Regions from separate parts of the Paenibacillus residui genome, predicted to be linked through region 3. Evidence: riboswitches for the same ligand, from Rfam matches in the RefSeq annotation. Region 3 holds a riboswitch; each other region holds the start of a gene.
What was found. A riboswitch is a leader RNA that binds a small molecule or an ion and turns the genes downstream of it on or off. The one in region 3 is predicted to bind cyclic di-GMP.

Region 1 (4,218 bases), on a different contig from region 3:
TTGTCCACCGTTTCCCTGATTTTGTCCCGCCCGCCAAGCACCGGCAAGCCTGCAATCTCGAACCGATGCTTCGTCTCATCGTCATCGATGAATGCCAGCGGATAGAGCTCCACATCCGGGTTCTGCATCAGCTGTCTGGCTACCAGCGTCCCGGCGGAACCGGCTCCGACAATCAAGGTTCGCTTGCGGTTGCCTATTCTATGGACAAATTTGTCGCGGTACATCCTCCAGGAGAAGCGAAGTCCGCCGATCAGGATCATGTGCATCATCCAAGTAATGAGCATGATCTTCCAGTAAATTTGTCCGGCCAGCAGTCCCTGAACCAGCATCGTGATCGCTGCAGAGAAAGTAACCGCTTTGAAAATCGAGAGCAGCTCCATGACGCTTGCGTATCTCCACACCTTTTTGTACAGCTTGTACCTATAGGCAAACAAATGATGGCATGTAAACAAAGTTGCTGCGCTAACCGCCAGTGTGTAGGAGAATGGGCTGAAGGAAGATGACGCCACATAATTGCTTACGTAAATCGCGAAGATGACGATGACAGAATCGATACCCATCAGCAGTATCAATCTTTTTGAATAACTCAATCCCTAATCCCTCCTTAGGAGCTTTTTCATAAAGAAGATCCTGCAGTGTTGTTATTAACCAAAACCGACAACAAGAAACAGACATGCCGCAAAATTCGTCTTAATCTCCTAAAGTTGATTCTTAGGACCCTATTAGTGTCCTGAATGAAATTTTTCATTCCGCAACCATTCTCCCGGTTCATACTACTAACCGGCAGTCGTCGGACATGCCGCTCGTCGCCGCCGCAGACGGATCGAAGTTGTGTTCCAACAAGAGATTCCCCGTGATATCCTTACAAAGCTGCTGCCGAATGCGATTTCACAACAATCTCTTCAAGCGGCATTCATCCCCGAAGGAAGGGCTTTCTCAAGGAGCTTACTCACAGAATTGCCCCTGTCCATACCGTTAATTCTCTACAAATAGATTAACCGGGATGGCCTCCCTGCCTTGTTGTCTCTTGTCAACGGATGTCGGCTTATCCGGGATTATGCTATCCGATTCGACTTATTATCTTGACCGGAAAGCTAACAACTGCGTTATTTGCCAAGATTATACATAGGGAACAAAAAGCTCACAAGCTACAAACAGACTATAGTAGCTCCGATAGAAATTAGTTCCGCTGGCATAAACTAGGATGTGATCCCATCAATAATTAATCGAAAAATCCATAAATCGTAGAGCGTTAGTCACGTTTTTTGTTGAAAACCTGTGACTGCGTTGTCTTAAATCCATGTAGAAAATTGTTGAGTAATCTTATTAAATTAATAAGAACTTTACATAAGTCTTCTCAAAGACGTCTTCGCAGCCAACATAATCCCACAAAATGGAGCCCAATTGTTAGATTCCTATCCCGGATGCTATTCGGGGACCAGACATTCAGCAGCGTTTCCAAACAAAAAAACATGCCTCTAAGGCATGTTTCGATAAAGCAATTTCCGAAAATTGATTTTATTGCTGTCTCCTGATTTAAGCAGGTCTCTGTTCCTGGCCCAGATTTGGTAATGGGAAGCGCATAGACCTCTGGCCCGATGTTTTTTGCCGCAGTTCTCGACCGTACATATACGGATAACTTCACGCACATGATTCGGATCGCCATGCTTTCTCCATCTGGCATAATGTACAGAACAATAGCCTTTGCATTTGGCCGGCTCCCCGCAGTCCTTCACTTTGCAAATCTTCATGATTTGCTGTTTCAGCACTAACGGATCGCCATTTCTCCACCATCTCTGGTGATGCATAGAGCATAGCCCTCTCGCCTTCAACGGCTTGTCACACCCCGGGATGGTACACTTTCTATTCATCATCTCACCTTCTGTTCCTTTTGTCCTTTTACTGCGGATGAAGCTATGCCTGCCTGCTTGATTTCACAACCCGTTGCCCTGTCTGCCGGTCTCGCTCTAAATTTTCTGCCCTATGTACAGCCGGGATAAGCGATCCGCTCTCTTTATAGAGAACGGCAGCAGCCTAAGGGATCGGTTCATTCTTGATTAAGCAGCGGCTAATTAATACTTCACGCCAGGTTCGGACGTCCCATCTTAAGTTAATCCTCAGATTCCTTATACAATTTATGAATGAATTACCACAGGAGTTGAAATCCGATGATAAAGGCGTTCCAAACCTTCTACTTAATTCCTTTCCCCATGCTTCAAGGACATACGAACTAAAGCTTGTTTGCCCCTTTGAAACAAAAAACCATCTTTCGTCATGATATATGACAAAAGATGGTCGGTTGCACTACTAGCTCCATCTATTCCAAGTGCCCAGATACAGAATAGACTTCAAAACTCCCAATCAGGTAAAGGATATTAAGTTATACATTATTTTAACAGTTGTCTCCATTATATAGCAAATCGGAAACAATTTTTGTCGAATTATGAGGAATTTAATTAAAAATTTTAACTTTTTTTGCGTGACATACTCTTCTATCAAGCTGTCATATACTTAGGATGGTCAAGGCATTATCATTACAGAGATGGAGCGGTGATCCAAAGTGAAGAGATATGTATTGCAAAAGCTAACAGTGGGCCATACCAACCGTGGAATGTGGATCACGATGATGGAAAGCAATCACAAAAAGGCGCTTCTCAACTTCCTGGGCTGGAATTACCGGGTTGTGGACCGAATCACCAGGGAGGAAGTGGCCAGCTCCGATACGTATCAGCATTCTTCCGACCAAGCAGTCATCTGATCCGGCTCCTTATATAGGACCAGACGACTGCATCTGCATTGCTTTCCTTATGGAAACTCGGCAAGGGGATGGCGCGCTCAGCGCCTTAACATCCCCTTCCGTTCCAGCTGGGCGGCCTGCAAAGGCCGGCTGATCAGAAATCCCTGGATTTCGTCACAGCCATTCCCCGCCAGCCAATTCAACTGCTCTTCGGTTTCCACACCTTCGGCTATTACCTTAAGGTTCAATTTATGGGCCATGGATATGATGCTGGTAATGATTTCAGCATTCTCAACACTTGTGTTCAGATCCCGGATGAACGACCGGTCAATCTTAAGCTTATGCACAGGCAGCTTATTAAGATAGCTGAGGGACGAATAGCCTGTCCCGAAATCATCAATGGAAAGCTGCACCCCGAGACTTCTCAGCTCCGCCAGTTTGCGCACGAAGTAGTCGGCACCCTGCACCGCCATATTTTCCGTTATTTCCAGCTCGAGGCACGCAGGATCCATACCTGTCTCCTCCAGCACCTCTTCAATCATCCCCATCAATCGTTCATCCCGGAATTGGCGGGGGGACAAATTAACGGATACCCGAACAGGCAGGTAACCGGCTTTCCGCCAGGCTACATTTTGCAAACAAGCCATTCGCAGCGCCCACTTCCCTAACGGAACAATCAGCCCGCTTTCCTCCGCGATCGGGATGAATTCAGAAGGAGAAATAATTCCTAATTCCCGATGATCCCACCGCAGAAGTGCTTCCACTCCCGTCAGTAAACCGGTGGCGACATTTACCTGCGGCTGATAGACCACCATACACGACTCGAATCCCCCTTTCTCCAATGCTTTATGCATTTCCTTCTCGAGCAGCACTCTCCTCATGTTCGTTTCGTTCATATCCGGCGTATAGAACTGATAATGATTTTTCCCCTTTTCCTTAGCGCGGTACATCGCGGTATCCGCATTTCGAATCAGCGTTTCGACATCATCCCCGTCCTCCGGGTATATGCTTATCCCTATGCTGGTTGAGACATAAAGCTCAAGACCGTCCAGCCAATAAGGCTTATCGAATACATTTAGAATGGCATTGGCAATTTGTATAGCATCCTCCCGGGTGGCATCCTTCAATATAATATTGAATTCATCCCCTCCACGCCGCGATACGGTATCCGATGGCCGCAGACACTTCTGCAGCCGTTCGGCTACAAGCTTAAGGAGCAGGTCCCCCGTAGTATGGTTGAACGTATCGTTGATCAGCTTGAACCGGTCCAGATCGAGGAACATCACCGCGAGCCGCCCCGGCTCCGAGGTGGTGATCGCTTCTGCCAACCGATTGTTATACAGCAGCCGGTTAGGCAGCCCGGTCAATGAATCATGATACGCCAGATTTATAATTTGCTCTTGGTATCTCTTGTAGTCTGTTATATCCGTTGCGATACAGAGAAGCTGCTTGCCCCCGCTGGTATGGATCGGCATCTTGGA
Region 2 (4,218 bases), on a different contig from region 3:
GATGACTTTTCCGTGTACGGATTGCCGCTGCCTGTTTCTTATCTGACGCCGGATTGGATCCATGTTCACAGCCCGCGCAAAGCGACAGAACCAGTGGAAGAGAGGAACGGCGATGAGGTGGAGCGAAGAGTGATCAGCTTGGTAGCCAAGCTATGGGGGCGGCCGGAGGTCGGACCGGAGACCGTGCTGCTGGGCGGCCGCGGGATTCTGGATTCGGTGACGGCCGTTCAACTGATTGCGGAGCTGGAGAATGAATTCCGGGTCGTTTTCGATGAAGACGATCTGCTGCTGGAGTCCTTGTCAACTGTCGGAAACGTGGTCCGCTTTATTGAAGCGAAGCTCAACTAGGGACTTCAAAACGGCGATTTCACCTTTGATTCCCTTTCCTCCCTTTACGGGAAGCAAACTATAAGTCCGGCCCGAGCGGAAAGATTTTACGCGGTCGTTCAGTTCGGATGCCGGGGTGCTTCATCTGTATCTCCGTCTATTTATCGAAAAAAGACAAAGAAATGGTTCCAATTGGCGGCGTAACATGATTAAATGAAAAGGAGAGTAGGTCATTCACGGAGACAAGGAATTTTGGCCTAATTTGGGGCGGGTCCAAATATTTCCATTTGCCGCGTTTCGCGTGGCTAATAAAAACTGAGTGAGGTTTACGGTCATGAAGAAAGACAGAGACAGCAATCTGTTGGTCAGAAGATTGTGGTTCAAGACAAAACGGGCTCTATTAAAAACTGCCGCTGTATTAATGATTATTTGGAGTATTCTTTGGTTTATTGTTATGCTGACGAACGGAGTGGATGAAATCGGGTTATTTCTCATTATGATTCTTCTGTTCGGGATTCTTCCGCTCGGCGTTGCCCTCTATATTCTCGGTCATCTGAAGAAAACAAAATATGACCTGCCGGAGCCGGATTATGACCCCTCCAAGGATCAGCAATTGGAGAAAATCGTGCTGGCCATTGCCGTATCCCAGGACGGTCTCGTCACTCCTGCAGATATTGCCTTGGGATCCGAGTTCTCGCTGGAAGTAGCGAAGCAATATTTGGAGTCTTTAAGAGAGCAGGGATTCGCTCATTTGAAGATCGCCGAGAATGGGACTTACGTCTATCACCTTCCCTATGTGCTTTCGTATGACCAGAAGAAAAACGCGGAAAGCATATAGGCCGCCCGGCCCGTTCCGTTGTGGCTTGCCATCTATGCATTATTCATGCGGCTTCCCTGAGTAAGCCGCTTTAATATTTTCGGGCAAGGGCAGCCGCAGTGAATCCGAAAAATAGGAAACAGGCCATATTTTAGCAAAATAAATAGCGGCCAAATTCTAGTTCTGAAGAACTTAAAGACCACTTTTGGACTAAACGGACATCACCGGAACAGACAGCCTTAAGTCGTAATTTCCAAGCGATTAATTTACGTTTTTCGCCAAAACAAGAGACTTTTGACGCTGATAAAAAAACTTTGTCAAATCCTATGAAAGCGCAATAATATTTTGGGTTTTCAAAACTGGAAATCATTATATAATAGAGGTAGATTATTAAAAATATTAACAACATCAAGGATTACCGACCTGAAAAATTGTATAGGGGAGCGTTGAAGTCTATTCCTTATGTGGGCACTTGGGATAGATGGAGCTAGTAGTGCAACCGACCATCTTTCATTTTAATTGAGAGGTGGTTTTGTGTTTTTTTTGGCCCCTATCTAAACCGTGAGGCTGAAAATATGACTATTCGGAAGGTGATTTTTTGAATCGGTACATTAAGAACGATAGTGATTTTGTACTGGCGCTCATAACCAAACAGCGTGTCTCTATCTGGGATAAGGATCATCTGATCGATTCCGGAGGCGAGGTGGAGTGGGTGACGGCCAATACCGTGAAAATTAACAGCCGGGCATATCCTAGAGAGTTCTATCAATTTAGACTGGATTTTTCAAAATGTTCGCAGGATAAAAAAGGATTATTATAAGTTATGTAGAATATCTTCTATATTATGTAATAGCTGCTTCATCTATATTATCTAATAACTGCAGTAAATCAGGATGGTCATCATCGGTTATGCGAATCCGTATGGCTTCGGGGATTGACGATCTGCTTCCATATTCCTTTCTTTGAAGACCTTTACATAGCCTGGAGGAACTATGAAGCCAATTCCGCCGGAACAATGTAACGGGTTGCGAGCAATGAATGGCTGGCGGATTGACATGCTCTGACAGAAATCATCAGGCGGGGAGCATTGGGAAGATTCCGATACGGACCAGATGGACGCTGCAAGCTTTGATCCGATGATTGTGTTAACTGAATAGGTTTACTTCCGTAATCAAAGTTTCGGTATATAGAGAAAGAGCCTAATCCGGTGTACAGCTCTTATATCAGGATATAAGCCCTAATAATCAATAGTTTATTCGCAGCAGCACTTCAATTAAACGCGGAGGTTAATGGCATTGGATCGAGTTGTTATAACGGGCTATGGATTAAAAGCTCCTGGTATTGGTAATAAAATTCATTTCAGGGATATATTAGAGAACGGGGTTTGTACACAACAGCTCGTTTCCGGCTTGGGACCTAATGGATCTGACATCATTTGCGGCAGAATTGATGATGAGCTGATTTCACTTCCCGATCGCAAATATCGATATTATCCTCGTGTGGCCCGAATGGCCATTGCCGCCTCGGAGGAGGCTGCCGAAATGGCCGGGCTCAAGGGAGATGAGCAGCAAGCGGGCATTATCATGGGAACATCCGTCGGGGGATTGAAGGAGATTGAGGAATACGCGCTTATCAGCGGCAGTCGGCAGTACCGGAAGTTTCCGATCTCCGGCGCCGGAGCCGGCAACCCGCACAGCATTACGGCTGCGATCTCCCAGCACTTGGGTATAAAGGGCCAAGCCTTCACCCTGAGCACTGGCTGTACCGCCGGAGTCGATGCGATGATGATGGGGAAGCTGCTTCTGGAGAGCGGGCAGTGCGAAATCTGCATTGTCGGCGGATCGGACGCGCCAATTACGGTTGGCAGCGTATACAGTTTCATGAGATTAGGCGCTATGTCACGAGAGACCGATATTTCCAGTGCCGGAGTGCCCTTCTCCCTGAGGAGCGACGGTTTTGTCGTCTCTGAAGCAGCGGCGGTTCTGGTTATGGAGCTGGAGAGCCGCGCCAAGAGGCGGGGAGCCCGAATATACGGAGTGCTGACGGGAATTCATAGCAACAATGATGGCCTATCCATCTTCGAGTCGGATACGACAGGACAGAATATGATCGCTGCGATGAAGGGAGCCGTTGGAGGTATTCAACCGACCTATGTGAATAGTCAAGCTCTGGGAATGAAAGTTAACGACCAGGTGGAGGCCATTACGCATCGCGCTCTGTTCGGCTCATCGGTTCCGATTACTTCTATTAAAGGAAATATCGGACACTCCTTCGCCTCGATCGGCAGCCTGCAAGTCATATCGGCTCTTCTATCCATGGAGTACGGATTTATACCGCCAACGATCAAGACAGAGGGGGATGGCTACGAAGACCTTCCCATCGTGAAGTCGGTCCGGTATGAAACAGTGAATCATGTAGCGATAACAACTCATGGGTACGGCGGGAACAACACATGTCTTCTACTGTCTAATTCTCAAGGAGCGAATTAAGCGGATGCTTTTTATTACAATGATCGCTTTTGCTGTCGTACCGCTATTTCTCGGTGTGGCTACAGTATTTACATTCAGGAAAACCCGATTAGCCAGAGGGTTCTTCATTTTTATGCTGTTTATCAGCGTCTGGCAGTTGGATGTGGCCATTCTATATGGATATGAATGGTGGACCCCGGAACAAATCGACAGGTTGTTCCGGTTTTTTCGCTTTGGTTTTATTATGCTGGGGCCGGCTTCCTTATATATAGCCCACATTGTTTATCATGATCTGGAAGGGCCCAAGACTGTCAAACGCCGTTTCGGCAGATTAGTCGAACATTTGGTAAGCATCCGGTTTATATTGATCTATTATGCGTTTTCTTTTATTGTCTATCTGCTGGGCTGGAGTTCCAAGGGAATCGAGAAGCTTTATTATGTGGAGCATCCGCAAAATGCCAAATATTTATACCCGATCTACGGTGAGTTCCAATTTCTGATCGCGGTAGTTCTTGTAATCTTTTTGTGCAGCTTGATCCTTTGTCTCGTTATCAGCCGTTCCGTAATCAATCGTCATATGCGCTTTTTCTTCCTGGTCTTCTGCGT
Region 3 (4,218 bases):
AGAGCGATAAATCGGCAAGGAATGCTTTCGTATTTTTTACCGTGGCCTTATTGGCTTGGTCCTTAACCAACTTCTTTACTGTAGGTAAAACGGGATGGGAATTTACCATCTTATTGGGAGGGAATGTCGTTTTCTTCGGGTCGAGGGTTTTCTACAAGAGAAAAATGCAGTGATCGAGGAGCGGGTCTTGGGATTGGTTGATTTGACCAACCGTTGTTACTATGTTTACAAGGTCTGCACTGGCCGAATCGTACAAAGGAAAATTTCAGTATTGGCATAACTTGAGCAGCCGGTGCGTCAATCTCCGAAAAAAAAACCGGGACAGCCTGAGGAGGCATTCCCGGTTGCATTTCGCTTTCCTTATCGGATACATTCGAATGCACTAAGGCCAGACTATGCGGCAGGCGCTCAAGCGGTTACCTCCGGCCCGCATAGTCGATCTTCGCTTGCGTGGACAGCATGCTTGCCTTGGAAATCAACTCGCGGAAGGTCATTTGTCCGAATTCCGGCACAACCCGTTCGTTCACCCAGCCGGTATCGGCCGAGACGCTGGCCCTGCCGACCGATTGACCGCAGGAGAGCTGATCGATAATTCGCTGCACTTCTTCATCGGATTTCTGCGTAATAATGGCAAATTCGTCTCCGGCATAGCGGCTTATGTAATCGCCCGGTCCGAACAGCGACTTCAGCTTGTTCGAAAATTCACGGATCATGTCGTCACCGACCGGATGCCCGAACCGCTTGTTTACTTCGCCGAAGCGGTTCAGATCGATGAACAGCAGCTGGAAGGACCGACCGCTCGCGAGCAGCTCCTCTCCTATCACATGAATATAGGAGGAACCATACAGCTGTGTTAGCGAATCGTACCATTCGGACAGCCGGGTAGTCAGAGACTCTCGTGTGACGATGCCAACGAGCTCTCCTTGCCGGAGGACAATCAGTCGTTCAATCCTGTTTTGTTCCATCAGCAGAAGCGCATCCCATACGAAAACATGCTCCGGGACGCAGATCGGGTTAGGCGTCATTGCGTCGGCCACGATCCGGTTCGGATGCGCGGTCCGGACGTCTCGAGAGGTAATGATTCCGACAACTTCTCTTGCTTCAACGACGACCAGCGAGCCGATTTTTAGTTCGGACATTAGCTGCGAAGCGTACCATACGCTCTTTCCAAGCGAAACGCTGTGAACCGGCGAAGTCATCACATCGGCCACTTTCAACTCATATCCACCTCCCGATGCACGGCTATCTCGATCTTTAGCTCCGAACGAAGCACCATCGAATCGCTGAGCAGGTTTTCCACCTCCTCCAAAATAATGCCGATGAGCACTTTCTTTTCCAGCATTTGCAACAGCGAGTTACGCACCAGAACGGCTTCCACTCGGGGGTGCTCCAGTTCGATGATGGAGAATTGTTCGGGAGACAGTGCTTCCGCCATACGGCGTGCGGCTTCCGGACCAATCGGCGCCCTTTTTCCGATAATGAGCATGTCCTGCATCGGAGGCATTTCAAATTCGGAAAATTTCAATGAAAGCATAGCTCTTTTGGAATAATTCGTCCTCATGTCCAATGTCATAACTCCCTTAATCTTCGATTGAGCGAAACGAGGTCGGTGGACGACCCGGCAGAGGGCCGGGCTTCGCCAGCAGATAGCCTTGGCCGAAGGGAACGCCTAGCTTGCAGGATTGCCGCAAATCCTCAATCTCTTCGATTCCTTCCAGAATCAGATTAGATTCGTCTCCGCAGAAATCAACGAAGAACTTTAACAATTTTTGCTTCTGTTTGCTGAAGAGCAGGTGCTTGGCAAAGAAACGATCCATCTTGATAAAGTCGGGGCCGATTTCCACGATTCTCTTCAAGGTGGTTGCCCCTTCTCCAACGTCATCGAGCGCAACCAGGAAGCCGCAATCCCGCAGCAGATGGATGTTTCTCAGAAATTGCCCGGTGTCCCAGTCGTCCATCTCCGAGATGGCTTCATTAATTTCGAATACGATATTGTGGGCGTACTTTCCGTACCGCTGCATGAGCTTAAATATGAATCTGGTAAATCGATCCGAAGATAAGGTCGAAGGGAATACGTTCACGAACAGGTGCTGATCGGATTCCACCCTCCCTGGATCAGCAAAGCACGCGGAAATTGCATTATAAATGGAAAGGGTGTCCAGCGTGAACAGCATATTATGTCTTGCAGCGGCCCGGAACAGCCGATCGATTCTTGGTTCCGTTGAGCAGCGGATTAAAGCTTCATAGCCAATCGTCTTGTGGGTATGAAGATGGCAGATCGGCTGGAACTCGTGATATAAATCTTCTTGTTTGATAAGAGCTTGTGTGGATGGCATGACTAATTTCCTTTCCGGATAGAACGACCATTTCGGCAACCCGGCCGCCATAGAAAGCAGATCCTTAGGCCCGTAGGTTTTGCGTCCCAATTTTTCAAGAGGTTTGCGATTATCGTACTGAGCATACCCGTCGAAAGGACCATTAGCAATCCTTTGTACCTATTATCAAATTCGCCATCAAGCGACAGATTCCTACAAAACATGTGTTCTTTTTTCAAAATTTAACCATTCTGCCGTTTTTGTTTGAAAAAATAGTTTGTAAGGCCTATAAAACCTGGCGGCAGGGATTTGTTTTTATGGACTTATAATCGGAAAAAAGAACTTCTGACGCACTATCTCGTTGAGCCGAAGCTTCCTTCCCAAATTATCCAGCATTGAAAGGCAAAAAATACAGCAGGCACGCGATATAATGTTGGAGCGTATGGCAAATCCCCCCTCGCTGCTCGAATTATCCCGTATGATTGGCATTAACGACAACAAATTAAAAATTGGTTTTAAAGAACTATATGGAACGACCGTATTTGGTTATTTGAGGGAAAAGCGTCTAGAAAAAGCCTTGAATCTTATTCGGTCGTATTCTAAAAAATATAATATGAGGAACTTCTCAAGTCTAATAGTTTATCACGAATTGGTTTGGGGGAGGGGTTCACATATCGCCGCTTTTCGTATACTTTACGTTCTCAGGATCAAGCTTTCCAGTCATATCGGCAAGCTTCCGCTGTATGGTTGGCACTTGAATTAAAATATGCACATCAAGGCGTTGAGAAACTGAATAAGGCGGCCACTATTGGTTGGATCGCTTTATTGCTTACAGGATTATTGATGGGATGGATCAACCCGTCACTGTTTCAGATGTTGTGGTTCGACACATCCATTGCTTTGTTCGTAGTTTTCAGCCTTTACTCGGAAATGGTTATCGGACCTAAAATGAAAACTATGCATGAAATGATCAGAACCTGTGAAAGTGAAGAGATTCCGCAACAATATAAAATCTTGTCTAGTAAACTGACTCCTTATGATTGGTTTTGTAAACTACTCGTCGTTGCCATTATCATATTGATGGCGTTAAAACCGTAAATGAAAAGCAGTGGAGCAGGGTAAATGCCCTACGTAAAGTATATAGTTAGTGGGCATATCGTTGAGATACGGAAGAAAAGATTTGTCTCCAGGGTCCTGAATTCACCCGTGCATATATAACCCAGTTAGCAAATCACTTTGGGGCGTTCTTAGCCGCGCAACCTGAACTTTATGACTTTATAACTGCCTAGAGCGGCAAAATAATTTCGACGGTCGTTCCCCGGCCTACTTCACTGTCAATTTGAAGGGTTCCTTTATGCTCCTTGATAATTTTGTAGCAGATCATTAACCCGAGGCCGGTCCCCTTCTCCTTTAAGCTGTAGAATGGCTCGCCCAAGCGGGCGATTCTGTTCTGCGGTATGCCGCAGCCGGAGTCCGCCACTTGAACCGAAACGAAATCCCCGGACCGCCTCACCTTCATGGCAATTTGTCCGCCCTGCGGCATCGCCTCAATCGCATTTTTGATAATATTGATGAAAACTTGCTTAAGCTGGTTTTCTTCGCATTCGACGAGCAAGTCGCTAGAGTCCGATTCCACTGAAATCTGTACATTATGCATCGTTGCAAGCGGATACAAAAATGAAGAAACCTGCCGTATCAAAGCTTCCAGATTTCTCTTTTCCATCCTGATGGTTTGCGGCCTGGCTACAGTCAAGAGCTGGTCGGTAATGGACTCCATTTGCTCGATTTCGGACAGCATGACTTCCAGATACCAGATGTTCGTCGCAGTTGTGGCAGATTGCAGCAAGCTTAGGAAGCCTTTAAGCGTCGTAAGCGGATTGCGGATTTCGTGGGCAATTCCTGC

Region 1: it holds a riboswitch for cyclic di-GMP, as region 3 does, so the genes downstream of both, ACFQ03_RS06155 (hypothetical protein) here and ACFQ03_RS09920 (EAL domain-containing protein) in region 3, are expected to answer to the same signal.
Region 2: it holds a riboswitch for cyclic di-GMP, as region 3 does, so the genes downstream of both, ACFQ03_RS06175 (hypothetical protein) here and ACFQ03_RS09920 (EAL domain-containing protein) in region 3, are expected to answer to the same signal.

What each region holds. Positions count from the first base shown of each region.
Region 1 covers NZ_JBHTIU010000022.1:59,362-63,579, forward strand. The annotation lists gene ACFQ03_RS06150 (polysaccharide biosynthesis protein) at 1-590, opposite strand, end outside; gene ACFQ03_RS06155 (hypothetical protein) at 1,479-1,871, opposite strand; cyclic di-GMP riboswitch class II at 2,285-2,367, opposite strand; gene ACFQ03_RS06160 (hypothetical protein) at 2,576-2,758, shown strand; gene ACFQ03_RS06165 (putative bifunctional diguanylate cyclase/phosphodiesterase) at 2,836-4,218, opposite strand, start outside.
Region 2 covers NZ_JBHTIU010000022.1:64,028-68,245, reverse strand. The annotation lists gene ACFQ03_RS06185 (HAD-IIIC family phosphatase) at 1-348, shown strand, start outside; gene ACFQ03_RS06180 (hypothetical protein) at 662-1,165, shown strand; cyclic di-GMP riboswitch class II at 1,575-1,658, shown strand; gene ACFQ03_RS06175 (hypothetical protein) at 1,743-1,964, shown strand; gene ACFQ03_RS06170 (beta-ketoacyl synthase N-terminal-like domain-containing protein) at 2,440-3,633, shown strand; gene ACFQ03_RS06165 (putative bifunctional diguanylate cyclase/phosphodiesterase) at 3,638-4,218, shown strand, end outside.
Region 3 covers NZ_JBHTIU010000030.1:52,880-57,097, reverse strand. The annotation lists gene ACFQ03_RS09935 (hypothetical protein) at 1-173, shown strand, start outside; gene ACFQ03_RS09930 (GGDEF domain-containing protein) at 417-1,211, opposite strand; gene ACFQ03_RS09925 (hypothetical protein) at 1,214-1,561, opposite strand; gene ACFQ03_RS09920 (EAL domain-containing protein) at 1,581-2,387, opposite strand; cyclic di-GMP riboswitch class I at 2,368-2,454, opposite strand; partial or broken gene ACFQ03_RS09915 (AraC family transcriptional regulator) at 2,719-2,907, shown strand; gene ACFQ03_RS09910 (DUF2269 family protein) at 2,970-3,413, shown strand; gene ACFQ03_RS09905 (PAS domain S-box protein) at 3,601-4,218, opposite strand, start outside.